DNA from 3 places in the Sodalis sp. RH15 genome. Region 3 is predicted to be linked to each of the others. Evidence: predicted binding sites of a transcription regulator. Region 3 holds the regulator's gene; each other region holds the start of a gene.

Region 1 (10,818 bases), 780 kb from region 3:
AGTCCAAATCCAGTTCCTGATGGATATGACCGCACAATAAGGTCTTAACCCGCGGGAAATTATTCAGCACCGCCGCCAGCATATGGGCATTGCGCAAGCTGTGCTGATCCAGCCAGATGCATCCCGAAGCGGAAGGATGATGGTGCAGCAGCAGCAGCGTGTGGCGCTCCGGCTGCAGCCGAAGGGTTTTATCCAGCCATTCCAGCTGGTATTCGCTCAGTTCGCCGTGAGGCACGCCGAATACCTGACTATCCAGCAGGATCAACTGCCAATTGTCACCCAGAAGCACATGCTTGGACGGCGAAATGCCGCACTCGTCAAGCACCTTAACCATCGCCGGCTGGAAATCGTGGTTGCCCGGCAGCCAAACGCAGGGAGCGGGCAGGCGCGAAATGCCCTTGGCGAAAAGCTGATACGCTTCAAGTGAATGATCCTGGGCCAGATCCCCGGTGGCCACCACCAAATCATACCGATGCTGTTCCGCTTCTATCGCGTCCAGTACCGCACAATAGCTACGATAGGTGTTCACCCCAAGCAGCGCCTCATCCTCACCGGCAAACAGATGAGTGTCTGTGATTTGTAAAATCCTGATTATGGCCCCATTCGCCACAGGAAGTCTCAACAGGCTTTCCAAAGGGTATCCTTGGTTATTGAAATCTGCCTAACACACTGGAATTGCCATCGCCCCGTACGCTAAACAATAGCGTAGCCAATCCGCGAGGAACTGGTTGATTTGATGTTTTTCGTCACGTTGATGTAACTTTTTATTAGGGTAATCATACCGTGCCTTGAAACGATAGATCTGCTGACTGGAACACACTTCCGCAACCATGGCGTCGTGATACAGCCGGACGCTCATGGACGGCAGGCTCCAGAAACTGACCAGCGGTTCGGTCTGGATGATTTGCACCAGGGTGGTGTAACGGGTCGCTTCCAGAATGGTCAGGCGATAACTGGCGCCGTTAACCTGATAGGCTATCATTTCCCCTACTTCATTAATGCGGGGCAATAGCCGGCGCAGCTGGGCGAAGTTCGTTTCGCACAGGCGCATCATTTCCGGGAAATCAGGGGTATAGCGCTTGGTCATTAATCCGCCCACTCTTTTCGTAAGGATTCATGGTGTAAGGCCAGCCACTGCAGGGCAATGACGGAGGCCGCGTTATCGATAACGCCCTCTTCCACCCAGCGGTAAGCCTGCTCGCGGCTCACCACGTGAAGACGTATATCTTCGTTTTCTTCCACCAATCCATGGATACCTTCTGCCAGCCCGGCATCAACTTCCCCGGCCATAATGGTCAGGCGTTCGCTGGTGCCGCCCGGGCTTGCCAAATAGCTTAGCATCCGTTTGCAGCGTCCGACCCGAAGCCCCGCTTCCTCCACCGACTCCCGGCGAGCCACCTGCTCGAGGGTTTCTCCGGGTTCGATCATACCGGCTACCAGCTCCAACAGCCAGGGGGTCGGACTGCTATCATAAGAGGCAATGCGAATTTGTTCCAATAATACAACTTCATCACGTATCGGATCATAAGGCAGCAGGACCACGGCGTGGCCGCGCTCAAAAATTTCCCGGGTGACTTCTCCACTCATTTCGCCGTTAAACAGGCGATGACGGAACCGATACAGCTCCAACGAAAAAAAACCTTGGTAAAGTTTATCCCGTGCAATAATTTCTACATCTTCTTTACCGAATGTAACGGGTGTGGGTTCGGTTAATGCCATTTTAACGACTCCTAGTCTGTATAATCGGCGATTTCGTGGTTGCTGAAGCAATCACTGTGCCGCAAAGTGCAGGTTTGTGATAAATTTTGTGATATAGAGACAAGATGGCACGTTCAGCCACCTCATACACTCCGCTGACTCTGATAGAATCGGGCGATATTTATCTGTCGACAGCGCTACCATAGCAATTTTGCTGTATCAAAAGGAATGCAAATGAAGAAACTGCTCCCCCTTCTTATTGGACTGAGCCTCGGCGGATTCAGTACTTTAAGTCAGGCAGAAAATCTGCTTCAAGTGTATCAGCAGGCACGGCTATCCAATCCGGATCTTCGCGCATCGGCAGCTGACCGCGACGCAGCATTTGAAAAGATCAACGAAGCCCGCAGCCCCCTGCTGCCACAGCTTGGACTCGGGGTGGACTACACCTATAACAATGGCTTTCGCGATCAGAGGGATATCAATTCCAATGAGACCAGCGGCTCGCTGCAGCTCACCCAGACCATTTTTGATATGTCGAAATGGCGCGCGCTGACGGTGCAGGAAAAAACCGCCGGTGTCCAGGATGTGACTTATCAAACCCAGCAGCAGACGCTGATTCTTAATACCGCTACCGCCTATTTTAACGTATTAAGCGCCATCGACGCACTTTCTTATACCGAAGCGCAAAAGCAATCGATTTACCGGGAGCTGGACCAGACCACGCAGCGCTTTAACGTCGGCCTGGTGGCTATTACCGACGTGCAAAACGCCCGCTCCAACTATGATACCGTGTTGGCCGACGAAGTGAATGCCCGCAATACCGTGGATAATGCATTGGAAAGCCTGCGCCAGATCAGCGGCAACTTTTATCCGCAGCTGGCGTCGCTGAATATCGATCGTTTTAAAGCCGCCCAGCCGCAGCCAATCAACGCGCTGTTGAAAGAAGCGGAAATGCGCAACCTGACCCTGCTAAGCGCCCGCTTGTCGCAGGATGTTGCGCGGGAACAGATTCGTTTGGAAGAAACCGGCCATTATCCGACGTTAGCCCTGACCGCCAGTTCATCGTTAAGCAATACCGATTATAACGGTTCGCGGACCAACGGAAATGCCAATTATAACAATACCAATATCGGCCAGAACGCCATCGGCCTTAGCCTGAGCGTGCCTATCTATTCCGGCGGCGCGGTGACCTCGCAGGTCAAACAGGCGCAGTACAGCTTCGTCAGCGCCAGCGAACAGCTGGAAAGCGCCCATCGCAGCGTGGTGCAAACCGTGCGGTCATCTTTTAATAACATATCCGCCTCCATCAGCAGCATCGATGCTTATCGCCAGGCGGTGATTTCGGCGCAAAGCTCTCTGGATGCCTCGGAAGCCGGTTATGAAGTTGGCACCCGCACCATTGTCGACGTGCTGGACGCCACCACCACGCTGTATGACGCCAAACGCAATCTTTCCACCGCCCGCTATAACTATGTAATCAACCAGCTGACGCTTAAAAATGCCCTGGGCACCCTCAACGAGGATGATATCCGTACGCTGAACGCCTCCCTTGGGCAACCCATCGCCACCAGTCCCGAGAGCGTGGCGCCGGTGAATCCCAATCAGGACGCCAATGCCGAAGGCGTTAACCCAAGCCAGACCTCCCGGGCGCCCCGCAGTAATCCGTCCGATGCCGCCCAATCGGCCAGGCAGTCCGCCACTCCGGTGAGCGCCACCGTACCGGCATCCTCGTCGGCGAAAAAACGCAATCCGTTCCAGCACTAAGCCATATCCAGGCGGGTCCGTTCCCGCCTGGCTTGATCCCGTTGATCCTCCCGCCCCGATCCCATCGTTGTGTATAACTTTGTAAAGTTGTTTCATGGTTGTTGCCGACGCTTCTTATTTAAACGCTTTTCCCCTATCCTTAGGGGGAACTCTGGGTAAGTTAAAACATTAATAAAGCAGGAGAATAATGAAACGGACAAAAGAAATCAACCACGCCGACTTTCGCAAGCGCTGGCGGGTTTATCGAATGGCACCGGCCGCGCTGGCGATAGGCGCGGTATTCGTTCTGGCCGGCTGTGAAAAAAGCGACGAAAACGTGACGCTTTATCAAAACAGCGACGACTGTTCCCGCGCCAATCCCTCCATGAGCGAACAGTGCGCCACCGCCTATAAGAATGCCATGGCGGAAGCCAAGAAAACCGCCCCCAAATACGCTTCCCGCGCCGATTGCGTGGCGGAGTTCGGCGAAGAACAGTGCACCCAGGTGCCGGCCCAGGCTGGCACGGCGGCTGAACCGCAGCAAAGCGGCAGCTTCTGGATGCCGCTGATGGCCGGTTATATGATGGGCCGGATGATGGGCGGCGGTTATTCCCAGCAGCCTTTGTTCACCTCCCGCGCGCCCAATAGCCCGGCCAACGGCAAATTCGTCGATGCCAGCGGCCGCAATTACGGCCCGGCGACCGGCGGCCGCAGCATGAATGTGCCGAAAAGCGCCATGGCGCCCAAGCCCGCCGCCACCAATACCGTGACCCGCGGCGGTTTCGGCGAAACCGTGGCCAAACAGAATACCACGATGCAGCGCAGTTCCGCCGCCTCCATGCCGCGTCGCAGTATGGGCGGCTGACGGATGAAACGAGTTACGTTGTATGAGCGCCCGGACTGGCGTGAAAAAGCCGCCGAATATGGCTTTGATTTCCATACCATGTACGGTGAACCTTATTGGTGCGAAGACGCCTATTATCAGTTCACGCTGGCGCAAATCGAAACGCTGGAAGACGCCACCGCCGATATCCACCGCATGTGCCTGAAGGTGGTAGAAAAGGTGGTGGCCAGCGATGCGCTGATGGCCAAATTCCATATCCCGAAGCATACCTGGCAATTTGTCCGCAACGCCTGGCACAGCGGCCAGCCCTCGCTCTATTCCCGTCTCGACCTGGTCTATGACGGCCGGCAGGCGCCCAAGCTGCTGGAAAACAATGCCGATACCCCCACCTCCCTGTTTGAATCGGCATTTTTCCAATGGATCTGGCTGGAAGATCAGATCAAGACCGGTCAATTGCCTGCCGGAGCCGATCAATACAACAGCCTGCAGGAAAAATTAATCGATCGCTTCCGCGAGCTGAAAGAGCGCCATGGCTTCGGGGCGCTGCATTTCGCCTGCTGCCGGGATACCGATGAAGATCGCGGTACGGTGCAATACCTGCAGGATTGCGCGCTAGAAGCAGGACTGGCCAATGAGTTCCTGTTTATCGAGGAGATCGGCCTGGGAGAAAAAGGACAGTTTACCGACACCGAAAACCAGGTGATCGGCAATATGTTCAAGCTGTATCCCTGGGAGTTCATGCTCAAGGAGATCTTTTCCACCAAGCTGGAGGATGCCGGGGTGCGCTGGCTGGAGCCGGCCTGGAAGGCCATTCTGTCCAACAAAGCCCTGCTGCCCATGCTGTGGGAAATGTTTCCCGGCCACCCCAACCTGCTGCCGGCCTATTTCAGCGAAGACAATCCGCCGCCCATGGACAGCTATGTGGTGAAACCCCTGTTTTCACGGGAAGGGGCCAATATCCGCATCGTTGAAAACGGCCAGGAAACCGCCCGCGTGGACGGTCCCTATGGCGAAGAGGGGTATATTATCCAGCAATACTGCCCGCTGCCGCTTTTTGGCGACAGTTATACCGTTATCGGCAGCTGGCTGGTGAACGACCAGCCATGCGGTATCGGTATCCGCGAGGATAAAGAGCGGATAACCCAGGATCTGTCGCGGTTTTATCCCCACATCATACTGGGTTGACCGGGTGCGTGGTCCGTTAGCGGTGCGCCTTATATCCTGGCCTTTTCAGGCGGGCAGGATAATCACCCCACCTGGACCGACAGCATGCTCAGCGAGGCCATTTCGATGCCGTCCACCGGTATCGAGATGGGTTCTTTACCGTCCCAGGCACCGAGAATATACAACAGCGGCAGATAATGATCCGGCGTAGGATTTGACAACGCCGCCCCTTCATGGCGCATAAAGTCCACCAGCGGGTGCTGCCCCTCCCCTTGCCAAGCGATATTGTCGCGAACAAATTGATTGAATGACTCGGCCCAGGGATAGGGCTCGGCCGCGCCCTGCCAGATTACCATGCGTAAATTATGCACCACATTGCCGCTGGCGATAATCATCACCCCCTGGTCACGCAGCGCGGAAAGTTCACGTCCCAGCCGGTAATGATATTCGGCGGGTTTTGTCCCGTCGATGCTCAACTGCACCATGGGAATATCCGCCGCGGGATACATCTTTTTCACCACGCCCCAGGAGCCGTGATCGAATCCCCAGGATTGATCGGCGGCCACCTCAACCGGCAACAGGATTTCCTGGATCGTTTTCGCCAGCGCCGGCGAACCGGGGGCCGGATAACGGATATCAAACAGCGCCTGGGGAAACCCGCCGAAATCATGAATGGTGCGCGGATTTTCCATGGCGGTCACCGCGGTTCCACGGGTATACCAATGGGCGGACACCGCCACAATGGCGCGGGGACGCGGCAGGGTTTGCCCCAGATGTTCCCAGGCCTGGGTATAACGATTATCTTCCAGCACGTTCATCGGACTGCCGTGGCCGAGAAACAGCGCGGGCATGCGGGATTCACTCATGCTTATTCCTTAATGGTATGGCGCACCAGGCGCTTCATAACCGTTAAGGTACGCGCTTCGTTCACAAAATGAACTCGGATAAGCATGATAAAGACATTCAAAAATATTGAACATTAACCTATCAGACCATGGGGAATCCCCTCGACATGCTCGTTCCGTGGCTTTTATTTGACGCCCAGCCGCTTCGCCAGACGATGCAAATTGCCCGGATCCATGGCCAGCCGGCGCGCGCAGGCCGACCAATTGTTTCCACAGCTTTCCAACGCCAGGCGGATCAAGTGCCGCTGGTAGTTATCGGTCCCTTGGCGCAGGCTGACCAGTTCCACCCGTTCCGGCGAATCAGGCCGGCTATCCGCCGCCGGACGCGCCGCGTCCAGGGCAAAATGCTGCGGCTGCAGCAGGATATCGCCCCCGCCTTGTTCCGCACGCGCCAATACCGTGGCGCGATAAACAGCATGCTCCAATTCCCGCACATTGCCCGGCCAGTGATTACCGGTAAGCAATGCCAGCGTGCCGGGGGCCAGTACCAGGCTGCCCAGCCCCAGCTTTTCCCGGCTGCGCTCGCAAAAAAATCCCGCCAGCAGGGCGATATCCTGTTCCCGTTCCCGCAACGGCGGCACATGGATCGGAAACACGCTCAGGCGATGAAACAGATCGGCGCGAAACTCGCCGGCCACCACCGCATCTTTCAGCACCCGATTGGTGGCGGCCAGTACGCGGACGTTCACCCGCAGGCTTTGATCATCCCCGACCCGCTGCAGGTCGCCATATTGCAGCACGCGCAGCAGTTTTGCCTGCAGCGTCAGGGAGAGCTCGCCGATTTCATCTAAAAACAGCGTACCGTTATCCGCCAGCTCAAATTTTCCGATACGATGGTGAATGGCGCCGGTAAAGGCGCCTTTTACATGGCCGAACAGTTCGCTCTCCGCCACCGATTCCGGCAACGCCGCACAGTTCAGATAAATCAAGGCATTGGCCGCCCGGGGCGACCCCTGATGGATAGCCCGGGCCACCAGTTCCTTACCTACGCCGGTTTCCCCGGTAATCAGCACATTCAGATCCGAGTTCGCGACGATACCGATCTCTTTTTTCAGCTGTCGCATCACCGCCGATAGCCCGATCATTTCGTCGCCGTCAACCGCCGTCGATACGCTGCCGGAGCTCACCGGCGCTATGACCTGTCTCTCCAGCCGCTCCACCAGCAGGGCATTGCTGAGAGCCGCCGAGGAGAGCGCCGCCACCAGCCGCAGTTCCTCATCGCTGAAATGATCGAGCTGATGGGGATCCATACCGTCCAGGGTCAGCGCGCCGATCAGGGTCTGGTGGATAAACAGCGGCAGGCCGATACAGGCATGTACCTTGAACTGCTGGTGGCCGGGAATTAATCCGTCGTAGGGATCCGGCAATTGGCTGTCCGCCGGAAAACGCACCACATCGCCGGCGCGGGCGATAGCTTCAAGGCGCGGATGCTCGGCCAAACGAAACCGCCGCCCCAAGACATCCGGCGATAACCCGGCGGTGGCCAGCGGACGGAACAACTGCTGCTCATAGCTCAGCAACGCAACGGCATCGCAGCCCAGCCGCCGCCGCAGGCCGGTAATCAGCCGCGCAAACCGGTCTTGGCTGGACATGCCTGATTGCAGCTCAATGGCGAGATGACTTAAGGTTTCAATGGATAAAGGCATAGGATTGTAATTATGACACTATTTATGTCAAAAAGACAAATAAAAAACATAGTCATTTTAACAGTTTACTTTAAAATAATATTAATATTCATACAGATAGGCACTGGCACGCTCTATGCAACCTTTATCCCATCATTTATCACTAAACCTTTACAATGGGGGCCGGCGAAGCACGTATGCAGGAGGCGTTTTCACTGTTACGCCAACTGGGCAATCAATAACGGAGAGTCAAATGCAGGAACTGTTGTGTTATCAAACCATGCCTATCTGGACGGCCGAAACGATCCCGGCGGCCTTTCGCGAGCGCCACAATACCAAAGAGGGCGTCTGGGCCCGGTTGACGGTATTGCAAGGCAGCCTGACCTTTGATCTGCTTAACGAGGATAGCGATATTCTGCAAAGCGGGACGTTTTCCAGCCTACGGCAGCCGCCGCAGGTGGAACCGCAGCAGTGGCACCGCATTGCCGCCGTGTCAGATGATATCCGGTGCCGGCTGGCGTTTTACTGCCGGCCGGAAGATTATTATCATTTGAAATACGGCTTAACCCGTACTCATTCCGAAGTCATTAATGCCGGTAATTATTTATTGCCCGGCAACGGGTTGTTGCCCGGCAAGGCGCTGGACCTGGGCTGCGGTGGCGGCCGCAATGCGCTATATCTCGATCTGCTGGGCTTTAGGGTAACCGCCCATGATAAAAATCCCCAGAGCATCGCGGCCCTTAATGAGATTATCGCCGCCGAGGAACGGCAGAATATCAGCGCTTCGGTGCTGGATATCAGCGAAGAGACCATCAGCGGGCAGTATCAGTTTATTCTTTCCACGGTGGTGATGATGTTTTTACCAGCCGGCTGTATCAGCCGCCTGATAGGCGACATGCAGCGCAGCACGCTGCCGGGGGGAATGAACCTGATTGTCGCCGCCATGTCGACGCCGGACTTTCCCTGCCCCATCCCGTTTCCCTTTACCTTTGGACCCGGCGAACTGAAGCGGTATTACGAGGGATGGGAGATTATCAAATATAACGAGGACCCGGGGGAACTGCATAAAACCGATGCCGACGGCAACCGCATCAAGCTGCGGTTCGCCACCCTGCTGGCCAGAAAGCGCCCCGTGGCAGGCCCACTAACGCCGGAGTGAAACCAAGCCTGTTAAAGGGAGACCGTGCCGATGGGGTCGAAGCCGCCGTCCAGCGGCGGCCGGAGTGCCCCATGGCTCGGTAGGCCCGCTATCACCGGGTGTGCAACGACCGTGTTAAAGGGAGACCGTGCCGATGGGGTCGAAGCCGCCGTCCAGCGGCGGCCGGAGCGCCCCACGGCGCGGTAAGCCCGCTGCCTCCGGGCCTGAACTCAGCTGGCCCGCTGGGCCAACGCCTGGCGATAGGCCACCAAATCCTCAATGGTCACCACCGGCATAGCGTGCTTTTGGGCAAACTCGATGACTTCCGGCGCGTGGGCCATGCTGCCGTCGTCATTAGTGACTTCGCACAGCACGCCCATAGGTTTGAGCCCCGCCAGGGTGCACAAATCGATACTGGCCTCGGTATGGCCGCCACGGGTCAATACCCCGCCCGGCTGCGCCCGCAGCGGGAAGACGTGGCCGGGACGATTGAGATCGCCGGGCTTGGCGCCATCTTTGATGGCGGCGCGAATGGTGGTCAGGCGATCGGCGGCGGAAACGCCGGTGGTCACCCCTTCCGCCGCTTCGATGGTCACGGTGAACGCGGTTTGGTAATGGCTGGAATTGCGTTCCACCATCATCGGTAAATCCAGCTGCTGGCGCCGCTCTTCCGTCAGGCACAGGCAAACGATACCGCTGCCATGACGAATAGCCAGCGCCATTTGTTCAACCGTCATGTTTTCGGCGGCAAAAATCATGTCGCCTTCGTTTTCACGATCTTCGTTATCGAGCACCAGCACACCGCGGCCATCGCGCAGCGAGGTGAGTGCATTTTCCACGCGTTCCATCGGTGTACCGAATTTGGAAAGAAGCGTCTGATTCATGGTAAATAAAACCTCATAAAGTATATGGATTACCAGAACCAGGGCGGACTTAGGAGCGAGCCATTGAAGGCTGAAAAATAACGAGAATGGGCGCAAGCCCATAGTAAGCCGTTACTCTCTCCCGTCCGGACTATAACCGTCGGCCCCGGAATTACACCGGATCTGCTGACCTCAGATTAACCAGCAATCTGAGCGCTCGCGGGCTTCCCCCGACTATTGCACGCAATAGTTGCAGAGGTTTACCGCCGGTGGGGAGTTTCGCCCCGCCCTGAGAATAAGCGCAATAACTATAGCGCCAATGAAATTGCAGGGCAATAACGGCGAGGGGCAAAGCGGAAAATTTGCGGCTATAAAGAGATATAATTAATGTGTCGCTGTTTTAGTTTCTTCTCTATCGAACAGGCATTACACTTAACCTTATCTTACGCGCTAGGAAACTCACCGATGATTGATACTAAAAAAATTGAACAGCTTGCCCGTCAAATCCATGAATCCCTGCCCAAAGGCATTCGTGAACTGGGTGATGATGTCGAGAAGAAAATCCGTCAGGTGTTGCAAAGCCAGTTTAGCCGCATGGATCTGGTCAGCCGGCAGGAGTTTGACGTGCAGACTCAGGTATTACTGCGCACCCGGGAAAAGCTGAGCCAGCTGGAATTGCGGATCAATGCCCTGGAAACGATGCCGGGAAATGCCGTGACCCCGACGGTGGCGGCCGAAACCGGACCCGCCGTCGCCAAGACGGACATTGACGAGCCGGAGGCCGGCGATGTGGCGGACGATACGTCGGCCGAACCGAAAAAATGATATAAAATCAAAC
Region 2 (10,818 bases), 1.5 Mb from region 3:
AAGCGTCAATAGCATGCGTACGACGCCGTTGGTCCAGCCGAAGCCGTCCTGGAGCGGATATTCACCGCCGCCGCCGCCCCGCGAGCCCGCCGCGCCGGAAATATCGTATTTTTCCACCAGCTTGCAGTGCTGCCGGTAATGATCGCCTACGGTGTTGAGCCAGCGGGTGGCTATTTGGTCCGCCAGGAGGTTTTCGCCATATCGGCGCAGCCCTTGAATGGCCATCCATTGCAACGGCGCCCAGCCGTTGGGTTTGTCCCACTGCTGGCCGTTTGCCGACAGGGTGGTCATGATGCCGCCGGCGAACAGCAGCCGATCCGCTAGCGCCTTGGCCACCGCCTTGGCCTGCCGCGGGCTGGCCATACCGGCGAATAAGGGGACGGCACAGGCGGCGCAAAGGGCGCAAGGCCGTGATAAAACCCAGTCGTAATCGCGATAGGTCCCGCTTTCGCTATCCCATAGCAGCCTGTCGACGGCATCGCGCCGGCGCGATGCCCGGTCGCTGAACAGCCGCGCCGTGGCCGGGTCGCCGGTGTTTTTCGCCAGATCGGCGATGGTCGTTTCAAGCTTGAACATAAAGGCATTGAGGTCGATGGGCAGAATCGACGTCGTGCGAATGCTGCTGATATCATCGGCATTGCCGAACCAGCGTGATGAGTAGTCCCAGCCGGAGGCGGCGCCGGCGCGCAGCTCCCGGTAGATTTCATTGGCCGGACGCGAAGATTTGCGCGCGGTTTCCACATCTTCGAGATAGGATTCGTCCCGCGGCGTATCGCGATCGTCCCAGTAGCGGTTCAGCACGGCGCCGTCGGGCAATTTCACCACGTGCCGTTTGGCTTCTCCGGGGGTAAGCGCATCGGCTTCCCCCATCCAATAGTGATACTCCTTCAGCAGCTGCGGCAGATAATGTTCGGCGAAGTGTAATTCCTCTTTTTCGAACAGCTCCACCATCAAGGCGAATACCGGCGGCTGGGATCGACTGAGATAATAGGTACGGTTTCCGTTGGGAATATGGCCGTAATGATCGATGAGGTACGCGAAATTATTCGCCATATTGCGCAGCAAATCCGCCCGTCCGCTGGCGCACAGACCGAGCATGGTAAAATAGGAGTCCCAATAATACATTTCGCCGAAACGTCCTCCCGGCACCACATAAGGTTCCGGCAGCGGCAGTAGCGAAGATTGGGCCGGGTGGTCTTCCGGCCGGCGGATTAACACTTCCCATAAGCCGTCGATATGCTCGAGAATATTTTGTTTCGGGTCGGCAATATAATGACTGACCGGAGCTTGCGGCGGGGCAAAATACTCATTGATAAAATCGGCGAGGCTGAAATCGGGACCGGAAGAGCGCTGTTGATAGCGCGCCAGTATTTCCTCGGGGTCGATTTTAGGCGCACAGTCAACGAACGTCTTGCTGTCCGGGAAAATGCGTGACAGTTGCACCGCCTCAAACAGTGCTCCGTAGCGATCCGCCGGGCTTAATTCATCGGATTTCGGCAATCCGTCGATATGAACCGGCTTCGGCTCCCTATGGACGGGCCGGGCTGAAACGGCATGGGCCGGCGCGGCGTGGGCCGCGGCGTCTTGGACTCCGGCTTGATAGGCTGATTTATTGATAATGAATCCCCTCTCTGGCAACTGAGACTTGACATATACCCGTCATACTTTAAGTTGCAGGTTCGTTGGCAATACTCGGCTCATCCATGAGCCTCGCCCCTTCGGGGTCGCTGCGTCGTCGCCTCCCTGCACCTCGAATTATTTAGGGTATGGTGCGTATTATCGTAAGGCGATGCCGAGGTTAATATCGCTGGTCAATGTCGAATAATTTAAATTAGCTCAGCTTTATAAAAATATCTCTTAAGAATAGTCTGGTAAGCTCAATCTCATTATCTGAATTGGGCAAATAAATCTTTCCTCAAGAATATATTATTTCCAGAATGATCTGGACTTTATCAGTATAGTAAAAGCCGCGATTTTATCCGCTTCTTGGGTGAATTATTAGCAGGTGGAGTAAAAAACCTTAGCTCTTTTACCTTTGGTAAAATTCGCCGGTAATTCCCATGTTATTTTTATTCATAACGTATCTGAGTGTTACTGAAAGGCATTAATCACTTGTAGATTTCATGGTTATTTGAATTATCGAAATTAAAAGAATATATGTAAAAAGGGCAACGGATAAGGGCGATATCTCTTAAACGATTAAGCCTCACGCCCAGGGGCCGCCGGCGCAATGCTAACGGCTGGGCCCCTGGTTAAGGCCGGTGGATGTTTCAACAGGACAAATAACGCCGGGGAGTTTCTCCCAGGGTCTTTTTGAACATGGCGATAAACGCGCTGGGGCTCTGATAACCCAGCGAATTGGCCAGCAGGTTAATCGGCCGGCCCTGGGCCAGATGAGTCACGGCTTCCGCCAGGCGCAGCTGCTGGCGCCATTGGGAAAAGCCCATACCGGTTTCGTCGCGGAACAGCCGGGCCAGGGTGCGGGCGCTGGCGCCGACGCGGTTGCCCCAGTTTTCCAGCGTGTCGTTGTTTTCCGGTTCCCCCAGCAGGGTATCGCACACGCTGAGCACCCGCCGATCCCTAGGCAGCGGCACCATGCAGACGGTGGCGCGCGGGCAGCGGCGCAGCTCATCCAGCAGCAGGGTGGTGCTCATCTCTACGCGATTGAGCTCCGCCGCCTGCTGGGCCTGATGCCAGGATTTAATCAGTTCATACAGCAGCGGCGTGACCTGCAGGGCAACGTCGTCATACCAGAAATCACGCGTCAGCGGCGGAAACAGATAGATATTGTGCGTAGTGACGTCGTTGATGGCGTGCAGTTCATGGGGCATGCCCCCCGGCAGCCAGAGCGCGCGCCTGGGAGCCAGCGTCCAGATATGGCGCTCGGTAAGGACGCGCACCACCCCCTTCAGGGTAAATATCAGTTGCCCCTGTTCGTGTGCGTGCCAGTGTTGGCGTTCACCCTGGCGATAGGCGAGTTCAACATACCGCATTTTCTCTAACCGTTCGGGCTGCGCCGTGTCATACTTCTTTCGCCAGGTGGGTTCCATCGGGTCCTCTCGTTTATCGCTACTGTCTTTTTCAGCAATCGCCGCCAATAACGGAAATAACCGTCAACTACTGTCTGATTTGCGCTATTTCTCCACTTTATATCTTTCCTATACTGGCAGCATTGCTGCTTTTTGAAAAGCAAATGATTATCATTTTTATCCGCGTTGATGGCTGAAACGTTATCTATTGGCCCTTTGCGGTTGAAACATTTTTGTGGAAACGGCGTTTAGTGCGATTTTTGATTCCGGGGATAAGGTATGAACAAGAGAAAAACGGCCGCAAAGGGTGCGCTGCTGCTGTGGGCCGGGATGGCAGGCCACGCCATGGGCGCCCAGGAAACGCCCCAAACGCTGCCGGCGGTGACGGTATCCGGGGCTGACAGCGGCGGCGATGAGGATAACGTGGTTGCCCATAAGGCCGTCGGCGCGACGAAAACCAACACGCCTCTGATTGAAACCACCCAGAGCGTTTCGGTCATTACCCAGGCGCAAATGGCCTCGCAGGGAGCGAGAAACGTTCCGCAGGCGCTGCGCTACCTGGCGGGGGCCGAGTCGGAGGTCAGCGGGGCGGATTACCGTTTCGATACCATTATGCTGCGGGGGTTCGCGGCGGACGAGTACCTGGACGGTTTGCGCCTGCCCCAGGTGTCCTATTGGTCGCGGCCCCAATGGGACCCCTACCTGTTGGAACGCATCGAGGTAGTGAAAGGCCCTTCGTCGGTGCTTTACGGCCAGGTAAATCCGGGGGGTTTGATTAACCTCACCAGTAAAAAACCCACGGAAGAACCGGTGCACGAGGTCTATCTTACCGGCGGCAATCATAACCAGTTCGGCACCGGTTTTGATCTGTCCGGTCCCCTGGACGACCAAAAACAGTGGCTGGGACGGGTCGCCGGTACGCTGTTCCAGACCGATACCCAGGTGGATCACACCCGCTATAAGCACTACGACATTGCGCCGTCCCTGACCTGGCAACCGAACGACCGTACCAGCCTGACGCTGCTGGCGCAGCTGCGGCGCGATCCCGATTCCGGCTTTTTCAACATGCTGCCGGTTAACGGCACACTGGTGAGCAACCCCAACGGTAAAATCTCCGACCATTTCTACGGCGGCCAGCCGGGGACCGACAGCTACGAACGCAAGCAGGCCAGCGTGGGGTATCAGTTTTCACACGAGTTCAACGATGTCTGGACGTTCCGGCAGAACCTGCGGTATGTGAGCAGTACCAGCGATTATCAGATGGTGTATCCCTTCGGTACGGCCACCGATGCGCCGGCGGTGCACCGCTCCACCATGAATATCAACGAGACGCTGAACAGCTTTACCGTGGATAACCAGGCAGAGGCGAATGTCTCCACAGGCGCGGTGGGACACCAGATATTGATGGGGGTTGATTATCTGCACGACTCCCTGCATCAGAACTCCGGCTACGGCAGCACCTCGGACCTTAACTATCTCAATCCGGATTATAGCGCGCCGGTAGACCTGCCTGATGTGACCAACCGTAACCAGCAAACACAGTCCCAGACCGGTTTTTATCTGCAGGATCAGGCGAAATGGCAGCGGTGGGTGCTGAATCTGGGCGGACGTTATGATAAAGCAAACACCGTAACGCATAATCTGGTGGCCGCGAGCCGCAGCGAGGAGAATGACTACGCCACCACCGGCAGGGCCGGTCTGCTGTATCACTTCGACAGCGGATTCGCCCCCTATGTCAGCTACTCCACCTCGTTTGTGCCCACCAGCGGCACCGATTACAACGGCAACGCGTTTAAACCCACCAAGGGCAAACAGGCGGAAGCCGGCCTGAAATACCAGCCGAACGGTTTGGACGCATTGTTTACCGCCGCGGTATATAACCTGCGCCAGACCAATGTCGCCACGGCGGACCCCGATCATGCGAATTTTAGCGTACAGACCGGTGAAATCCGCTCTAAAGGTATTGAGCTGGAGGGTAAGGTTAACGTGACGCCGTCCTGGCTGGTTACCGCGTCCTATGCGCTGACCGATCCGGAAGTCACCAAATCCAACAACGGCGTTGAGGGCAATTCGCCGGTGGGCATCGCCCGTCAAAGCGCCACGCTCTGGAGCGAGTACAACCTGCCCGGTAAATTCGATGGCTTTACCGTGGGGGGCGGCGTGCGTTATGTCGGCACCAGCTACGCCAACACCGACAATACCATGAAGGTGCCCGCCGCCACGGTGTATGACGCCATGGCGCGCTATCGCCTTCAGCAGTGGCAGCTGGCGCTCAACGTGCAGAATCTGACCAATAAAACCTATCTGGCCAGCTGTCAGGATAATGGCTGCTATTACGGTTTGAAGCGTCAATATGTAGCCACCCTCAGCTATCAGTGGTAGGCCAAAGCATGCTGTCCCGCCGCGCTTTTCTGCAATTGGCCATGCTGGCCCCTCTCAGCGCCCGCGCGCTGGCGGAGGGGCCGCGGCCGGATGCGGACATGGATAAGATGGCTCTGCCAAATTCGTCGCCCGGGGTTTCGCCGCCGCGGGTGGCGATACTGGATTGGGGACTGACTGAAATGGCGCTGTCGCTGGGGATTGTCCCGGTAGGCGTGTCGGCGCCGGACTGGTATCGCCGGCTGTTCGCCTTACCGGTGCTGCCGCCGCAGGTGCAGGACGTCGGGCTGCTGTTTCAGCCCAACTTCGAGACTCTCAAGGCGCTGAACCTCGATGCCATCATTATCACGCCCGCGCACGCACTGCTGCGGGACGGGCTCACCGGTATCGCGCCGCTGCTGACCTTAGGCAATTGGGGCAGCCGGCCGATGGCGAATATTGAACGGGACACAAGGCTTATGGCCGGGGCATTCGGCCGGGACGGGGTGGCGGACCGGTTGCTGGAGCAGGCGGCGCAGCGGCTGGCCCGGGCGCAAACGCAGCTGGAGCCATTGCGGGGAACGGCGGTGTTTATCGCCACGGTGGTGGACGTACTGCATTTGAAGCTCCAGACCACCGGCGGCCTGTTCGACGAGGTTGCGCGCCGTTTGGGACTTCGGAACGCCTGGCGCGGCGGCGGCAACGGCCAGGGGGAGGCGCTGGTGGAACTCCAGCAGATTGCCGCTACGGCGGATGCGCGGCTGGTTTCGCTGGGAAACAGCGCCGGCGTACCCCCGGCGGCGGATACGCCGTTATGGCGCAGTCTGCCCCTGACGCAGGCCGGTAATATCGTGCCGTTGCCACCCGGCCTTTCTTCGACGGGGGCGATGTTAAGCGCCGTTCGCTTCGCCGAAGCGCTGGCGGCGGGATTGTTGCAGGCGGAGGGCGCGCGCCATGCATGATTTCTTCTGGCGGCGCTCGCCCCGCTGGCTGGGCGGGGCGCTGTTTCTGGCCGCCATCATCCTGGCCTGCCGGCAGTGTCCCTTCCCGTGGCCGTCTTTTGCGGCATTGCTGCGGGGCAGCGATTCCCACGCTATTATCCTGCGGGATATGTGGCTGCCGCGCCAGGCCATGGCGCTGCTGTGCGGCGCCACGCTGGCGCTTTGCGGGCTGGTGATGCAGCGGGCGCTACGCAACCCGCTGGCGGAACCGCTGACGCTGGGCGTGGCGTCCGGGGCGTCGCTGGCCCTGACCCTTACCACGCTGCTGGCGCCGGGCTGGCTGCTTTATGGCCGGGAGTGGCCGGCGCTGGGGGGATCCCTGCTGGCGCTGGCGGCGGTATTCATGCTGTCGGCGCGACAATGGCTGTCGCCGATGGCGCTGATTCTGGCGGGGCTGATTGTGAATTTATATGGCGGAGCCGTGACGCTGCTGTTCACCATCATTAACGATCGTTCGCTGCTGTCGGTAATGATTTGGGGCGGCGGAACGCTTGCCCAGCAGGATTGGTCAACCTTTGACTGGCTGCTGCCGCGCCTGCTCCTGTGTCTGCTGCCGCTGCTGATGCTGTTGCGTCCGCTGATGCTGCTCAGCCTGCGCGAGGATATCGGCAGGGGGCTCGGCAGCTCTCCCGGCCTGGTGCGCGGGCTGGCTCTGCTGTGTGCGCTGATGATGTCCAGCCTGGTGATAAGCGCCGTGGGCGTGTTCGGCTTTATCGGGCTGGCGGCGCCCCATCTGGCGGCGGCCTGCGGCGCGCGTACGCTGTACCGGCAATTTTTCTGGTCGCCGCTTATGGGCGCCGGCCTGTTGTGGCTGGCGGACCTGGCGGTGGGCAATATGACGGCGCTCAACGGCATGCTGCTGCCCACCGGCATGATGGTGGCATTGGCCGGCGGTCCCTTGCTGCTGCTGTTTTTACCCCGCGTCAGCCAGGTCCGCTCCGGATTGGTTTCTTCCTCGCCGCCCGCGACGGCCGCCCCGGCCGGATCCTGGCGGCCGATAGTCATTGCCGGCGCGCTGCTGTTGCCGGGCATCGCGCTTTCTTTATCGTTCGGCCATGCCCTGCACGGCTGGCATCTCAGCGGCTGGCAGGAGTTCACCGCCCTGTGGCGCTGGCGAGTGCCGCGCCTGGCGGCGGCGATGAGCGCCGGCGTGCTGCTGGCGGGAGCGGGAGTGCTGATTCAACGCCTTAGCGGCAATCCGCTGGCCAGCCCGGAAATCCTGGGTATCGGCGCCGGCGCGTCGTTAGGTATCACGCTATTTTTACTGCTGTCGGGGGGCGGCAGTTTGCCTTTGTTGATACTGAGCAGCGCGCTGGGGGCCTTTGTTACGCTGCTGGTGACGCTGCTGCAAAATCGCCGCAGCGCGTTCAATCCGGAGCGGGTACTGCTTACCGGACTGGCCATCAGCGCGTTTTTCCAGTCCGTCGCCACGGTGGTGATGGTCAATAACAGCCGCGCCGCCAATATGCTGATGCAGCTGATGAGCGGCAGTACCTACTATGTATCGCCGTTGATGGCCGCTATCGCGGCGGCGAGCGCGGTGCTGCTGCTGCTGCTTGCGCCTCTGTTCTATCGCTGGCTTATCCTGCTGCCGCTGCGGGAAACGGCGCCGTCCCTAGGCGTTAACGTGCCGGCGGCGCGGATGTCGGTGCTGGGGATGGCGGCGCTGATGACCGGTATCGCCACGCTTATCGTTGGACCGCTTTCCTTCGTCGGCCTGCTGGGGCCCCATATCGCCCGCCGGCTCGGCGCGAGGGGGCCGGTGGCGCAGCTGCTGACGGCGGCGATGATTGCCGGGCTTATCATGGCGACGGCGGACTGGATGGGGCGCAATCTGCTTTATCCGCGCCAACTGCCCGCCGGGCTTATGGCCACCCTGTTGGGCGGTCCGTGGCTGGCATGGCTACTGTTCCGCCGCGGGCGGGGTTAGGAGGAAAAAGGATGGCGAGTTTTCCTTGTAAACCCCGGTACGTCCTGCTGGCGATATTGGCCCACGGCCTGTTGTTATGGGCGGTGGCGGGACAGCGAAGCTCGCCGCCACGGCTGCTGACGCCGGCTTTGCAGCCGGTGATGGAGATAAGCCTGGCGCCGGAACCGGCTGCGCCCGCCCCGCCGATACCCGCCCCGCCGATAAAAGTACCGCCCCCTGTCCTTGCCCGGGATATACCGGCGCCGCCGCCGCCGGTGAAAGAGCCCGCGCCGTTGCCTGCGGAACCGAAGGCGCCGCCGGCGACTGAACCGGAGCCGCCGTCGCCTGTGCAACAGGTTGCGCAGCCTAAGCCGGTGGAGGTGGCTAAATCTGCCGCCAAACCAATTAAACGGCTTCACAAACCGGCGCCGCAAAAAACCGCTCCGGCACCCCCGGCGCCCCCGGCGCCGGTAAAAGAGTCTGCAACCGCGGCGGCAAGCCGTGTGCCGGATCAAACCCCAAGGGCGCAGGCAGTCACTCAGCCGGTATTCGACGCGGCTTATCTCAATAATCCGCCGCCAGACTATCCGCGCCTGGCGCGGCGGGCGCATCAGCAGGGCACGGTAATGCTTAACGTGCTGGTGACCGTAGGCGGCGGCGCCGGCGAGGTGAACATCGCGCAAAGCAGCGGCAGCGATGCATTGGACGACGCGGCGCGGCAGGCGGTGAAGCGCTGGCGCTTTATCCCGGCGAAACGCGGCGGTGAGCCGGTTGCCGGCTGGGTGCGCGTACCGGTGGTGTTCCGGCTTGACGGTTAGCCCCGTTGAGAAAGCAAAAAGAGGCTTTCCCGTTGCCGGTTAGTCCCGGCGGGAGAGAAACCGGGCGGGAGTAATACCCAGGTTTTTTTTGAACATGGTATTAAAACTGCGGGCGTTCATATAGCCCGTCTCGGCGGCCGCCTGTTTAACCGGCAGGCCTTGCGCCAATCGCAGTATGGCCTGCTGTAGACGATTCCGCCGCCGCCAGTCGCCGAAGGTCAGCCCGGTTTGGCGCACAAAACGACGGGCCAGCGTGCGCGGCTCGATACCGGTATGCTCACTCCACCAGGCCAACGGACGGTCATCGTCGGGACGCTCGTCCAGATACCGGCAAACAGCCGCCAGCCGGTGGTCGGCGGGCTGCGCCAGCCAGACGGCGGCACCGATCCGGCTGCGGTCCAGTTCGCTGCGTATCAGCGGCAGCGTCGGAGGCGGGACATCACCGTTATCCTCATCAATGACCCGCATCAGCAACGCATGCAGCAATGGCGAAATGTGCCGCGCGGCCGCGTGTTTTTCCCACGCCGGCTTGTCTCCCGACATGTACAGGCTTACCACCGGCGCATCGGTGAGGGATAACCAGCTATGAGGCTGCCCGCCCGGCAGCCAGACGGCCGTCAGGGCCGGAGATATCCAGCACTCCCCCCGCGTAAAGACCTGCAGGCCCCCCCGGCAGGCGTAGATCAGCTGGCCCTCTTCATGGGAGTGCCAGCCCTGGCCTTGTCCGGCGGCATAGGTATGTATCCAGCCGCTGACCTTGGGGGAAATAATGCTGAGCGACATGACCGGTCCTCCAGGGGCGGGTGATTGCGGTAAAAAGCGACAATGATTGTCACTCTTGCTGACTTCCGGCGGGATATGTCCCGAAGCGAACACTATGACCGCTGTTTTTTTAAAAGTAAATGATTATCATTTCGTTCATTAGGCGATCTAATAAATAACCATAATCATTTAACTTATTGATTCCGAGGGGATTCATCAATGAATTTGCTCCTGCCCGTTCGCCGCTGGGCGCCGGTTTTGGCTCTTACTTTTACCCATGCCATGACTGCCAGCGCCGCCGTCGCCAGCGCGGACACTGCCGGCACAGCCCCCGCCGCTACCCTATCGGCGAAGGGCGTTCCAGAGGCGCCGGCCGATTCAGTCACGTTGCCGGCGGTACGGGTGACCGCCGGCAATGAGCTGGACGCCGTCAGCGAAGGCACGCAAAGCTATGCCGCCGGGGCGGTTACGCTGTTCGGCAAGCAGCCCGTGGCGACTAAGGATATCCCCAGCTCGGTATCAGTGGTGACCCGCCAGCGCATGGACGACCAGAATATGACCACGGTAAGCGATGCGCTGAATTACAGTACCGGTATTACCGCCGTGGACTATGGCGACGGCACCACGTATTTCAAGTCGCGGGGATATGACGTCGGCATCGAGTTTGACGGCGTACCCCTGGCCAGCGGCATTCAGTATGAGCCGCAGTTTGACCTGGCGATGTACGATCGCGTGGAAGTGTTCCGTGGTCCGTCCGGACTGATGGATGGCGCCGGCGAGCCCGGCGGCACCGTTAACCTGGTGCGTAAAATGCCTGCCGACACCTTTCATTTTGGCTCTCAAACCAGCATCGGCAGCTATGGCGACTATCGCCAGCAGCTGGATGTCACCGGGCCGATGAACGACGAAGGGACGCTGCGCGGACGGGCGGTGGTGGTAGG
Region 3 (10,818 bases):
GGGACCGAAACTTTTAGCGATCCCTTCCATTTTAATATATGGCGCGGTCATATCACTCTCCGGCGTATGCATGTTATGCAGATTTAATCGCTATTTGTCGGGATTATTTCGTCACTAATATTGAATCCACGGTGACAATTTTAGGCTGGGCATTCAATGCTATCAGCTTTCCGGATTTAACCGAGTCCACCAAAATAGCGAGGCCGTTGGCGCCGATTTCCGCCGGGTTTTGCGCTACGGTTGCGGTCATCATTCCCTCGGAAACCATCTTGCGGGCCTCCGGCACCCCGTCGGTGCCCACTACGAGGATATGTCCGGTTTGTCCGGCATTGGCCACCGCCTGGGCTACCCCCATTGCCATGGTATCGTTAGCGCAGTAAAACGCCTTGAGCTTGGGATTACGCTGCAGGACATTGGTGGCGACATCCAGCGCCTTGATGCGATCCCAATCCGCCGGCTGGCTGGCGACCAGTTTGATATTGCTGTCGGCTTTGAACGCTTGGGTGGCGCCGACACGGCGCGATTCACCGGAAGCATTGCCGGCCTTGCCTTCAATAATGGCCACGTCGCCGCCGTCTTTACCCAGTTTGCCAATAATGTATTTGGCCGCGCTGGCGCCGACGGTAACGTTATCAGTGGTAATGAAGGCTTCCACGTTGCCTTTGGCTTTGGTGAGGCTGTCCATATCGATTTTTTCATCGAGATTCACCAGGTGAATGCCTTGCTGATAAGCCTTGGCCACCGGGATAACCAGGTTTACCGAAGATAAAGGCGCAAAGGCGATGCCTTTATAATTTTTATTGGTCAAATCCTCGAACAGCTGTAATTGCGATTGAAAATCCCCCTCGGAGGGTGATGCGAAAATATCGACGGTTACACCCAGCTCCTTTGCCTTTTGCTCAACGCCTTGTTTCATTTCCACCCAATAGGGATTGGACAGGGTTTTCAATACGACTGCGTAATCGGCTGCCGCCCGGGCCGCCACGGTGGACAACATCAACCCGCAGGCCGCACTGCCGACAAATTTAATGAATTTATTCATTTTTATCTCCAAGAGAGAATTATTTATAATCACGCTTCAGGTACTGGGTAATGGCACTGGTTTTTTCCAAATTTTTATTAGCTAAATCAATATCCTGCCTGGCTACTGAAACAAAAAACGCATCCAGCAGGGTCAATTGCAGAATACGGGCCGAGGCATTCCTGCCCAGCAGCGGCGTTTCCGGGGCCGGTGAACAGATGTTGAAATCCGCCAGCCGCGCTATGGCTGAATTGCTGCTGTGGGTAATGCAAATAATTTTCGCCCCGTTGTCCTTGGCAATTTCCACCACCCGCTTGAGATCGGTGGTGCGGCCCGAATGGGACACCACCAGCGCCGCGTCGCCGGGCTGTAACAGGGATGCCGACATCATCATCAGGTGGGCATCGCGGAATGCGGTGCAGCGCAGGCCGATTTTCAGGAATTTGTGCTGAACGTCGGTACAAATTGAATTCGAGCCGCCGACGCCATAGAGTTCACGCTGGCGGGCATTGAAAAAACAGCGGGCGGCCTGCTGGATCTCCTGCGCATCGACAATGGCCTGGCCTTCAACGATGGTGCGTACCGTGAGGTTAAACACCTTATTCACCAGATCCTCCGGACTGTCATCCGGCGACAGTTCGGCGGTAATATCATGATCCGCATGATCAAAATATTCGACAATCGCGCTGCGTAGCTGCCGAAAACCGCTGAAGCCCAGAATTTTCGACACCTTGACAATCATGGCTTCCGACATGCCGAGGCTTTGCGCCACCTCTTTAATGCCGGAAATATGGCTAAGATTGCCTGGCGTTAAAAACCACTCCACGATTCGGCTTTCATTTTCGGTCATCCCTTCTTGCTTGATGCGAAGATAGGGAGCGATGCCGATACCTCGGGGCATGGCGCCGTTCAGTTCCGATTCAGTCATTTTCAGCTCTCTGATTATCATTGCTGACGGCACTATATCAACATAGGATGCATAACAAATATGCAGCATACTTCACGTTTTAAAATAATTTATAAAGTTAGTGCTTTTTGTAAAAGTAATGCCGGACATTGCTCATGGCGCCGTGGAAACGACACCGAAGCCTTACGGATAAAATATTATTATAATACAATAGTTAACATGTATTTTTAGCGAAGATTTTTTTTCGCTTGTGGATTTGAACAGCAGGAATGAGAATTGATGGGTGTGTGATTGTTTTAAATATTTATAATAAATTTTAATTCGTGAAGTTTCTTTTGCTGATGCGATTCCGCGGCGCAGGCTCAACGGGCTGTGGCCGCCTGGCCGGCATGAAGGGGCTGAGGAGCGAATGGAGTGAAAGAATTAACGGCAGCGGGATAAGAAACGGGGCGGCATCAGTCCAGGTGCCATCGGCAATTTGCGGAATAACCAAAACCACCCGTTTCAGCAGTGGTTTTCAAGCTTTGAACGATGCCCGGTGTCGCTATGGTTACTCTTTAAGGCTGTGCACCGCTTCGTCAACATCATGATCGTGCAGGGTCTCATCCTCACGGCAATTGCCGACTTCACAATGGCCATAAAGATATAAACTGTGATTAGTGAGTTTGATATTGTGTTTTTTAGCGATATCCCGTTGGCGCGCTTCGATAAACTCGTCACGAAATTCAATGACCTTGCCGCAATCAAGGCAGATCAGGTGGTCGTGATGATGTTGCTGCGTCAGTTCAAAAACGGATTTACCGCCTTCGAAATTATGGCGGGTGACGATCCCGGCGTCATCAAACTGATTCAGTACGCGATAAACGGTGGCTAAACCAATCTCCTCACCCATATCGATCAGTTTTTTATAGAGATCCTCCGCACTGACGTGATGGCATTCCGGATCTTGCAGCACTTCCAGAATTTTAAGTCTGGGAAGTGTGACTTTCAGGCCGGCCTTCTTCAATGCAATATTATTGTCAGTCATGCGGGTTTAGTCCTGTTGCTTTGATAATCTGATTGTAGGCTAATGTAGCCTATAACAATGGTCGGCCTGAAAAATGTAACGCCGTCTCATTATAGGACTGCCTGTGTAAAATGAAAACCGCGGCCTTTTTACAATGATAGTCTGTTTAAGGTGAGGCAAGTTTTATCACATTTCATTAAAATCGGTCTAACCGCCAGGCTATTGTACTGCTTTGTGGATGAAAGTTAAAAAATTGTATCTATCGATTTGAAAGGAATTATATATCAACAGCTTCAACCGGCCGTCAACGCTATGGACGGCACGGGTTTAGCCGGGAAACCCGGCGGCGGCTCAGCCGAGCTTGAGTTCGGCGCTGATTTGTTTTACCCAGGCGTCCACGCGGTCATTGGTCAGCTCTGGCTGGCGATCTTCGTCTATGGCCAAACCGATAAAATGCTTATCGTCCGCCAGACCCTTCGATGCTTCAAAATGGTAGCCGGCGGTAGGCCAATGACCCACGATGGTGGCGCCATGGGGTTCGATGATATCGCGAATGGTGCCCATGGCATCACAAAAATATTCGGCGTAGTCTTCCTGATCGCCGCAGCCGAACAGCGCTACCTGTTTTCCCGTGAAATCAATGTCTTCCAATGTGGGGAAAAAGTCGTCCCAGTCACATTGCGCTTCGCCGTAATACCAGGTGGGAATGCCCAGCAGCAGGGTGGAGAATTGTTCCAGGTCCTCTTTGCTGCTTTTGGCAATGTCATGCACTTCGGCAACATCGGCGCCCAGCTGCTTTTGAATCATTTTGGCAATATTTTCGGTATTGCCGGTGTCACTGCCAAAAAAAATGCCTACGCTTGCCATGAATTTGAAAACCTCTTAAATATTAAGGATATGGTTTACCAGACGATCAACCGGCTTTTCGGGAAATAATCGTGCAATAATAGCAGACCCTCACAGCGGGAGAAACTCGTTCAACCGGAGTTTTATCGCAAAAGCCGGTCTTTTCCGGTCCCGGACGGCGAGCCCGGCCTTAATCTTCCTTGCCGGCGGCATCCTGATGCCGTTCCAATTCGGCCAGCAGGATTTGTTCAATCAGCTCGCTGCGGGAGAGAGCGTGCTGAAAAGCCAGCTCGTTTAATGCAGCCACCGCCTGCGCATTGATTTTTAACTCAACCCGGCGCAGACCCCGCACCTTGTCCCGGCGCAATTGATTGCGTTTATTGATTCGCAATTGTTCATCACGGGAAAGCGGGTTGGTTTTCGGGCGCCCCGGGCGTTTTTCATCGATAAACAAATCCAGGGTGGTGCGGTCCGTTTGTTCTTTTGCCATAAGTCGTGAAGGGATTGTGCATCCAAAAGCGGGCGGGTAAGTCCTTGCCGGTAAACATAGCAAGCCATATTACCCCACCCCGGTGATAAACGACAATGATTAACACTGCCGGATGGGTAAACCGGCCGGTCGCGGCTAGCTCCCCAGGGAATCCGCCAGAAACCGCACAACGGCGCGCAGCGTCGCTTCAGGCTTTTGGGCATGCACCCAATGGCCCGCGCCGGCCACCACGTGGGCCCGCGCCCGTGGAAACTGCCGCCGGATGGCTTCGCTGTACTCCTCCTTCACATAGGGGGAGAGGCCGCCGCGGATAAATAATACCGGCCCGTCCCAGGGCGGTATTTCCTTCCAGCCGATAAGCGCCGGATAGTTTTCCCATAATGCATCGATATTGAATCGCCACGCGCCCTGGGAAAAGGATTTCAATAAGAACTGAATAGTGTCCTTATCGTCGATATCCTGTTCCATTAGCAGCGCCGCCTCGCTACGCTGCGCCGCTCCCGCCTTCTCCACCCGTCTGAGGGCGGCGAATACCGGGTCGTGATGGCGGGTGGGATAGGCCACCGGCGCGATATCAATCACCACCAGCGCGGCGATGCGATCCGGCATCAGCGCCGACAGCGCCATAGCCACCTTGCCCCCCATGGAGTGGCCGATAATGATGCATTTCCCCAATTGCAATTCGTCAAGCAAGGCCGCCACATCCCCGCTCATAGCGCCATAACCGGCCTCGTCGTCGTGGGGCGAAAGGCCGTGATTGCGCAGATCGATTTGCAGGGTGGCATGATTTTCCCCCAGCGGGCGCGCCAGTACGCCCAGATTGTCCAAACTGCCGAACAGGCCGTGCAGTAATACCACCGGCAAAGCGTTTCCCGGTTGCCGGGCCGGTTGCAAACGATAATGTAATTTCATCCCGATCCTCGTGTCGACAGCAAAGGCGACTAGCGTATCATGAGGTATTGACGCCTGCGCCGCAAAAAAGGGTATCAATCCCCGCATCGCCGTCGGGGAAATTCCGACTTTATGCCAAAGCCGGATACTAGCGCTGTTCGCGGGGCCGGTTTAGCTTGTATAATCCTGTTGATTGATTTAAGAGAAGAAAGCCCCCGGATAAAGATGAAAACAATCGAACTCGACGAAGACCTCTACCGTTTTATTGCCAGCCACACCCAGCATATCGGCGAAAGCGCCTCGGACATCCTGCGCCGGATGCTGAAATTTTCTCCCCAGGCCAATGAGCCCGTCCGTCCGGCATCCGCCGCGCCGGCAAAAACGGAAGCCTCGACCCCGGCCCGGGATCGCGTCAGGGCGATGCGTGAATTATTGCTCTCGGACGTCTATGCTGAACAAAACAAGGCGGTAGAGCGTTTCATACTGGTGCTGTCCACCCTTTATTCCTTGTCGCCCGCCGATTTCTCCGAAGCGGCGGACGTGCTGCGCGGCCGTACCCGGACCTATTTTGCCGGCGATGAGCACACATTATTGCAAAACGGCAGCCATACTAAACCTAAGCAGGTGCCGGGAACGCCCTACTGGGTTATTACCAATACCAACACCGATCGTAAACGGGGTATGGTAGAACACATTATGCTGGCTATGCAGTTCCCGGTGGAACTGACAGATAAAGTTTGCGGCACCATTTGATAAACGACAGCCAATGGAGAAGCACCGATGGCTAATAGCCCCCGTGCCGGACAACCCGCCCGGCAAAGTGATTTGATTAACGTGGCGCAGTTGACCTCGCAATATTATGTTTTGCGGCCCGAGCCAGGTAATGCCGCCCATGCGGTGAAATTCGGTACTTCAGGCCATCGCGGCAGCGCGGGGCGCCACAGTTTCAACGAAGCCCACATCCTGGCCATCAGCCAGGCGATTGCGGAAGAACGTCAAAAACAGGGTATTACCGGGCCTTGTTATGTGGGCAAAGATACCCACGCCCTGTCCGAACCGGCCTTTATTTCCGTACTGGAAGTGCTGAGCGCCAACGGCGTGGATATCATCGTCCAGCAGGATAACGGCTTCACCCCGACGCCCGCGGTGTCTAACGCCATTTTGGTCCACAATCGCCGCGGCGGTCCCCAGGCGGACGGCATCGTGATTACGCCTTCGCACAATCCGCCGGAAGACGGCGGCATCAAATATAATCCGCCCAACGGCGGACCGGCCGACACCAACCTGACCAAAGTCATCGAAGAGCGCGCCAATGCTCTGCTGGCGGATGAACTGCGGGGCGTGCGGCGCCAATCCCTCGACGCGGCCTGGAACAGCGGCCGTGTCCACGCCCAGGATCTGGTGCAGGCTTATGTGGAAGGTCTGGCGGAGGTGGTGGATATGGCGGCCATCCAGGGCGCCGGCCTCAAGCTGGGCGTCGACCCCCTTGGCGGCTCGGGCATTGCCTATTGGCAGCGCATCGCTGAGCATTACCAGCTGGATTTGACGCTGGTCAATGAAGAAATCGACCAGACGTTCCGGTTTATGTATCTGGATCATGACGGCATCATCCGCATGGACTGCTCGTCGCAGTGGGCCATGACCGGCTTGCTGTCGCTGCGGGACAAGTTCGATTTGGCGCTGGCCAACGATCCCGATTACGATCGTCACGGCATTGTCACGCCCGCCGGGCTGATGAACCCGAACCATTTCCTGGCGGTCTCCATTGATTACCTGTTCCAGCATCGCCCGCAGTGGGGCGCCGACGTGGCGGTGGGTAAAACGCTGGTGTCCAGCGGCATGATCGACCGGGTGGTTGAATCCCTGGGCCGCAAGCTGGTGGAAGTGCCGGTGGGCTTTAAGTGGTTCGTCGACGGCCTGTTTGACGGCAGCCTGGGTTTTGGCGGCGAAGAGAGCGCCGGCGCTTCGTTCCTGCGGTTTGACGGCCGTCCCTGGTCCACCGATAAGGACGGCATCATTATGTGCCTGCTGGCGGCGGAAATCACCGCGGTCACCGGCAAGAATCCGCAGCAGCACTATGACGAGCTGGCGCAACGCTTCGGCGCTCCCAGCTATAACCGTATCCAGGCCCCGGCCACCCATGCCCAGAAAGCCGTTCTGTCCAAGCTGTCGCCGGATCAGGTTGGCGCAAGCATGCTGGCGGGGGATGCCATTACCGCCCGGCTGACCACCGCCCCCGGTAACGGCGCCTCCATCGGCGGCCTGAAAGTAATGACCGCCAACGGCTGGTTTGCCGCCCGGCCTTCCGGGACCGAGGAAGCCTATAAAATTTATTGCGAAAGCTTTCTTGGGCCGAAGCACCGCGAACAAATTGAAAAAGAAGCGGTGGATATCGTCAGCGAGGTGCTGGCGGGGGCGAAATAACCCAACCCGTAGCCATTGCCGTGGAGCAGGCCCTCATGGGTGGCTCACGGCGTGTTGGCGAGCGGGTTGTCCCGGCCGGGAACGTTGTCTGTGAGGGTTCAGGCGCTGATAATTCAGCGCCTTCCGTGGGAAAACGGCGGGTGTCATCACTACCCTTATTCGATTGCGCCGAATATCAAATTCATGTGCGGTAATACCGGCTTTGCGCAAAATGATGAGTACTTTATCAACTCTATCCATTTACTTCCGTCAGGCAGTATTAATTCATATCAAGATTGTCATGAAATGTTGATACAAAAAAAGATAAGATACACTGCTTTTAAAAGACTGCTTTTAAAAAGAAAGATTGATGAGCACCTTTTATCCTTGAGAGGATATACATAAACATATAAATTTGATGACATGTATCAATTATAAATATGAAATGAATTCACCTCCTCCTATTTTGGAAGCCTGCCATTAATATCATTTGTTGACTTAGTTTTTTCTATCCAGTTTGATATCAATTTCCGTAAAAAGGAATTAATAATGGGTCGACTAAAGGATATCATTATGCGGGCCAAAAGATCGGTTGAAAGGGCCAATCCCTATTGGAAAATAGTGAACTTTTCTCTTGGTCAATATGCCGGGCGGCGATTGCAGATTATATGTCTAATAGGCACATCTTTTTTATTAACCTGCTCGGAGCTGTTCATACCGGTTTTTGTCGGGCGTCTGTTTGATACCCTATCCAAGGGAGCAAGCCATTTTCAGGACACATATTCATTATTAGCGATGATCGTCATATTGGGTATAATCTCGGTTTTTTTACGGGATATTATCTTTCGAGTGATAATATATTTTACCTCAGGGATAATGCGATTGTTGACAGTGAATATCTTTAGCCACATACAGCGATTATCCACGGAATGGCATATTCACAACCTTGCCGGCGCCACTCTACGTAAGCTGAGCCGTGGGGTACAGGCCATGGATCTTTTCAACTATTTGATATTTATAGAGCTTATTCCAAGCGCTTTTATATTGATTGGGGCTACGCTAATGATCGGATGGCACTGGCCGATGGCGGGCGTCATTGTGGGGACAAGCCTCCTGGTTTTCGTCTGCATTACGCTTTCACTGATCCAAAAGTATATCTATCCTGCCGCAAAAGTTGCCAATGACGCTGATGCCGTGCTGAACGGCACCATTTCCGATGCCATCTCATGCAATATGCTGGTAAAGAGCTTTGCTTCCGAGTCAAAGGAAGAGGCTATGGTCAGGAGCGAGGCCGCGGCGTGGCGTTCGCATCTCGTCCGTTTTTGGCATCGCAGCTGCACGGCGGGGAGTATTCAGTACGTGATGCTGGTTGCCTTGAACGGCGTACTGATTGGAACCGGATTGTGGTTATGGCAGCGTGGTTATGCTTCCCCAGGTGATGTGATCTATATCATCACAACCTATGCCATTATCAATGGATATCTTCGCGGTATGGAAAACAATATTCGCAGCCTGCAGCGTTCAGTGAATGAGATAGAAGATTTGGTGACTTTCAATAAGGTGCCTGTAGAAGCCGGAAGGGATGAAACTGTCACCACAAAAAGCATTAACGGGGGCTCAATTGTTTTTAAAAATATTGATTTTCGCTATCCCGGCCAGGATAAGCTACTTTATAAGAATTTCAATTTATCCATCGCGGCAGGTGAACGCATTGGGGTAGTAGGACATTCGGGTGGAGGGAAAACAACGTTTGTAAAGCTGCTGCAACGGCTTTACGAGATAGAGCGAGGCAACATCAGCATTGATGGCATTAATATTAAAGATGTTAATATTGAATGTTTAAGAAATCATATTTCCATAGTGAGTCAAGAGCCTCTGCTTTTTCACCGGACCTTATTGGAAAATATTAGCTATGGTAATGAGAATGTTTTTTTAGCCGATATTCACGACGCGGCCAAGCGTGCCCGGATACACGATTTTATTATGAGTTTGCCTGATGGTTATGACACCGTTGTGGGTGAACGCGGCCTTAGATTATCCGGCGGTGAAAAACAGCGTGTGGCCATTGCACGTATCATGCTACGCCAAACGCCGATAATCGTTCTTGATGAAGCCACCTCTAATCTGGACAGTATCTCAGAGGCGGAAATCCAGAGTGAAATTGAAACAAGCTGGTCAAACCGGACCCTCATTGTCATCGCCCATCGTCTTTCTGCCGTAAGAGATCTGGATCGCATTCTGGTATTCGCCGATGGACAGATTGTCGAAGAAGGGGACCACGAAACGCTCCTTCTTAAAAAAGACGGGAATTACAAGGCGCTTATGGAAAAGCAGAACAGATATTACCAAGCGACGTGACGTTGGCATCGGCAGCGCCGGCAGCCATGGCAGGATGCTGCCCTCGACATTTAGATATATCTTTTCTTGCATTTCCGATGTAGGTGATCTAACTTAGATATATCTAATTAGTTGTATCTAAGAAACAGGAGATAACCTATGTTTTTCCATTTACACCATCATCATGCCTGCCGGGATACCGGCGAAGGAGCGCGGGATACCGGCAGGGGCCATCGCCATGGCGGCGAAGGCCAATCTCGCCGGGCAGCTTTATTTGAGAGCCGGCGCGGCGGCGATGATTTTCGCGGCCAGGGCTATGGCGGCGAACGCCACGGCGATGATTTTCGCGGCCGGGGCTTTGGCGGCGAACGCCACGGCGATGATTTTCGCGGCCGGGATTTTGGCGGCGAACGCCGCTGCGGCGATTTTCGTGGCCGGGGCTTCGGCGGTGATTTTCATGGCCGCGGCAGAGGTGAAGATCGTGCCGGCGGCCATTTCGGACATGGACGCGACAGCGGAGGGCGGCATGATGGCGACCATCGGGGACGGCGTCCGCTGGAGCACGGCGATCTGCGCTTGGTGCTGCTGGCCCTGGTGGCGCGCAAACCCAGCCACGGTTATGAATTGATCAAGGCTATCGAGCAGGCGTCTTCCGGTTTGTATGTGCCCAGCCCCGGCGTGATATATCCAACCTTAAGCCTGCTGGTGGACCAGGATTTCATCAATGCCGCCAGCCCGGACGGGCAGAGCCGCAAAATCTATCAAATCACTGCCGAGGGACAGGCGGAGCTGTCCAAGCACCAGCCGCTTATAGATGCTGTTTTTACCCGGCTTTCGCAAATCGGCAGGCGGCGTGAGGGCAGTCTGCTTCCCGGCATCAGCGAGAGCCTGGATAGGCTAAGAGGGTTGCTGCGGGG

The links. Region 3 encodes Fur, which represses iron uptake genes when iron is present. Its sites were predicted from a motif close to ATAATAATGAGAACNACTATCAA; they were not measured.
Region 1: ygiD (4,5-DOPA dioxygenase extradiol) is a predicted target of Fur. The motif match lies at 6,394-6,416, and genes of this name have one in related genera.
Region 2: ACL2XO_RS01705 (TonB-dependent siderophore receptor) is a predicted target of Fur. The motif match lies at 3,188-3,210, and genes of this name have one in related genera.

What each region holds. Positions count from the first base shown of each region.
Region 1 is NZ_CP178738.1:1,093,283-1,104,100, reverse strand. It holds gene cpdA (3',5'-cyclic-AMP phosphodiesterase) at 1-634, opposite strand, end outside; gene ACL2XO_RS05260 (DUF1249 family protein) at 662-1,087, opposite strand; gene nudF (ADP-ribose diphosphatase) at 1,087-1,719, opposite strand; gene tolC (outer membrane channel protein TolC) at 1,933-3,462, shown strand; gene ACL2XO_RS05245 (DUF1190 family protein) at 3,650-4,306, shown strand; gene ACL2XO_RS05240 (glutathionylspermidine synthase family protein) at 4,310-5,470, shown strand; gene ygiD (4,5-DOPA dioxygenase extradiol) at 5,533-6,315, opposite strand; gene norR (nitric oxide reductase transcriptional regulator NorR) at 6,480-8,000, opposite strand; gene tehB (SAM-dependent methyltransferase TehB) at 8,233-9,138, shown strand; gene ribB (3,4-dihydroxy-2-butanone-4-phosphate synthase) at 9,348-10,001, opposite strand; FMN riboswitch at 10,111-10,281, opposite strand; gene ubiK (ubiquinone biosynthesis accessory factor UbiK) at 10,446-10,805, shown strand.
Region 2 is NZ_CP178738.1:365,689-376,506, forward strand. It holds gene treF (alpha,alpha-trehalase TreF) at 1-1,638, opposite strand, end outside; gene ACL2XO_RS01700 (AraC family transcriptional regulator) at 2,271-3,050, opposite strand; gene ACL2XO_RS01705 (TonB-dependent siderophore receptor) at 3,309-5,411, shown strand; gene ACL2XO_RS01710 (ABC transporter substrate-binding protein) at 5,420-6,349, shown strand; gene fhuB (Fe(3+)-hydroxamate ABC transporter permease FhuB) at 6,342-8,318, shown strand; gene ACL2XO_RS01720 (energy transducer TonB) at 8,330-9,115, shown strand; gene ACL2XO_RS01725 (AraC family transcriptional regulator) at 9,155-9,898, opposite strand; gene ACL2XO_RS01730 (TonB-dependent siderophore receptor) at 10,097-10,818, shown strand, end outside.
Region 3 is NZ_CP178738.1:1,869,504-1,880,321, forward strand. It holds gene alsA (D-allose ABC transporter ATP-binding protein AlsA) at 1-51, opposite strand, end outside; gene alsB (D-allose transporter substrate-binding protein) at 104-1,042, opposite strand; gene alsR (transcriptional repressor AlsR) at 1,062-1,949, opposite strand; gene fur (ferric iron uptake transcriptional regulator) at 2,479-2,955, opposite strand; gene fldA (flavodoxin FldA) at 3,286-3,801, opposite strand; gene ybfE (LexA regulated protein) at 3,971-4,270, opposite strand; gene ACL2XO_RS08790 (alpha/beta fold hydrolase) at 4,406-5,182, opposite strand; gene seqA (replication initiation negative regulator SeqA) at 5,387-5,914, shown strand; gene pgm (phosphoglucomutase (alpha-D-glucose-1,6-bisphosphate-dependent)) at 5,942-7,585, shown strand; gene ACL2XO_RS08805 (ABC transporter ATP-binding protein) at 8,114-9,922, shown strand; partial or broken gene ACL2XO_RS08810 (PadR family transcriptional regulator) at 10,259-10,818, shown strand, end outside.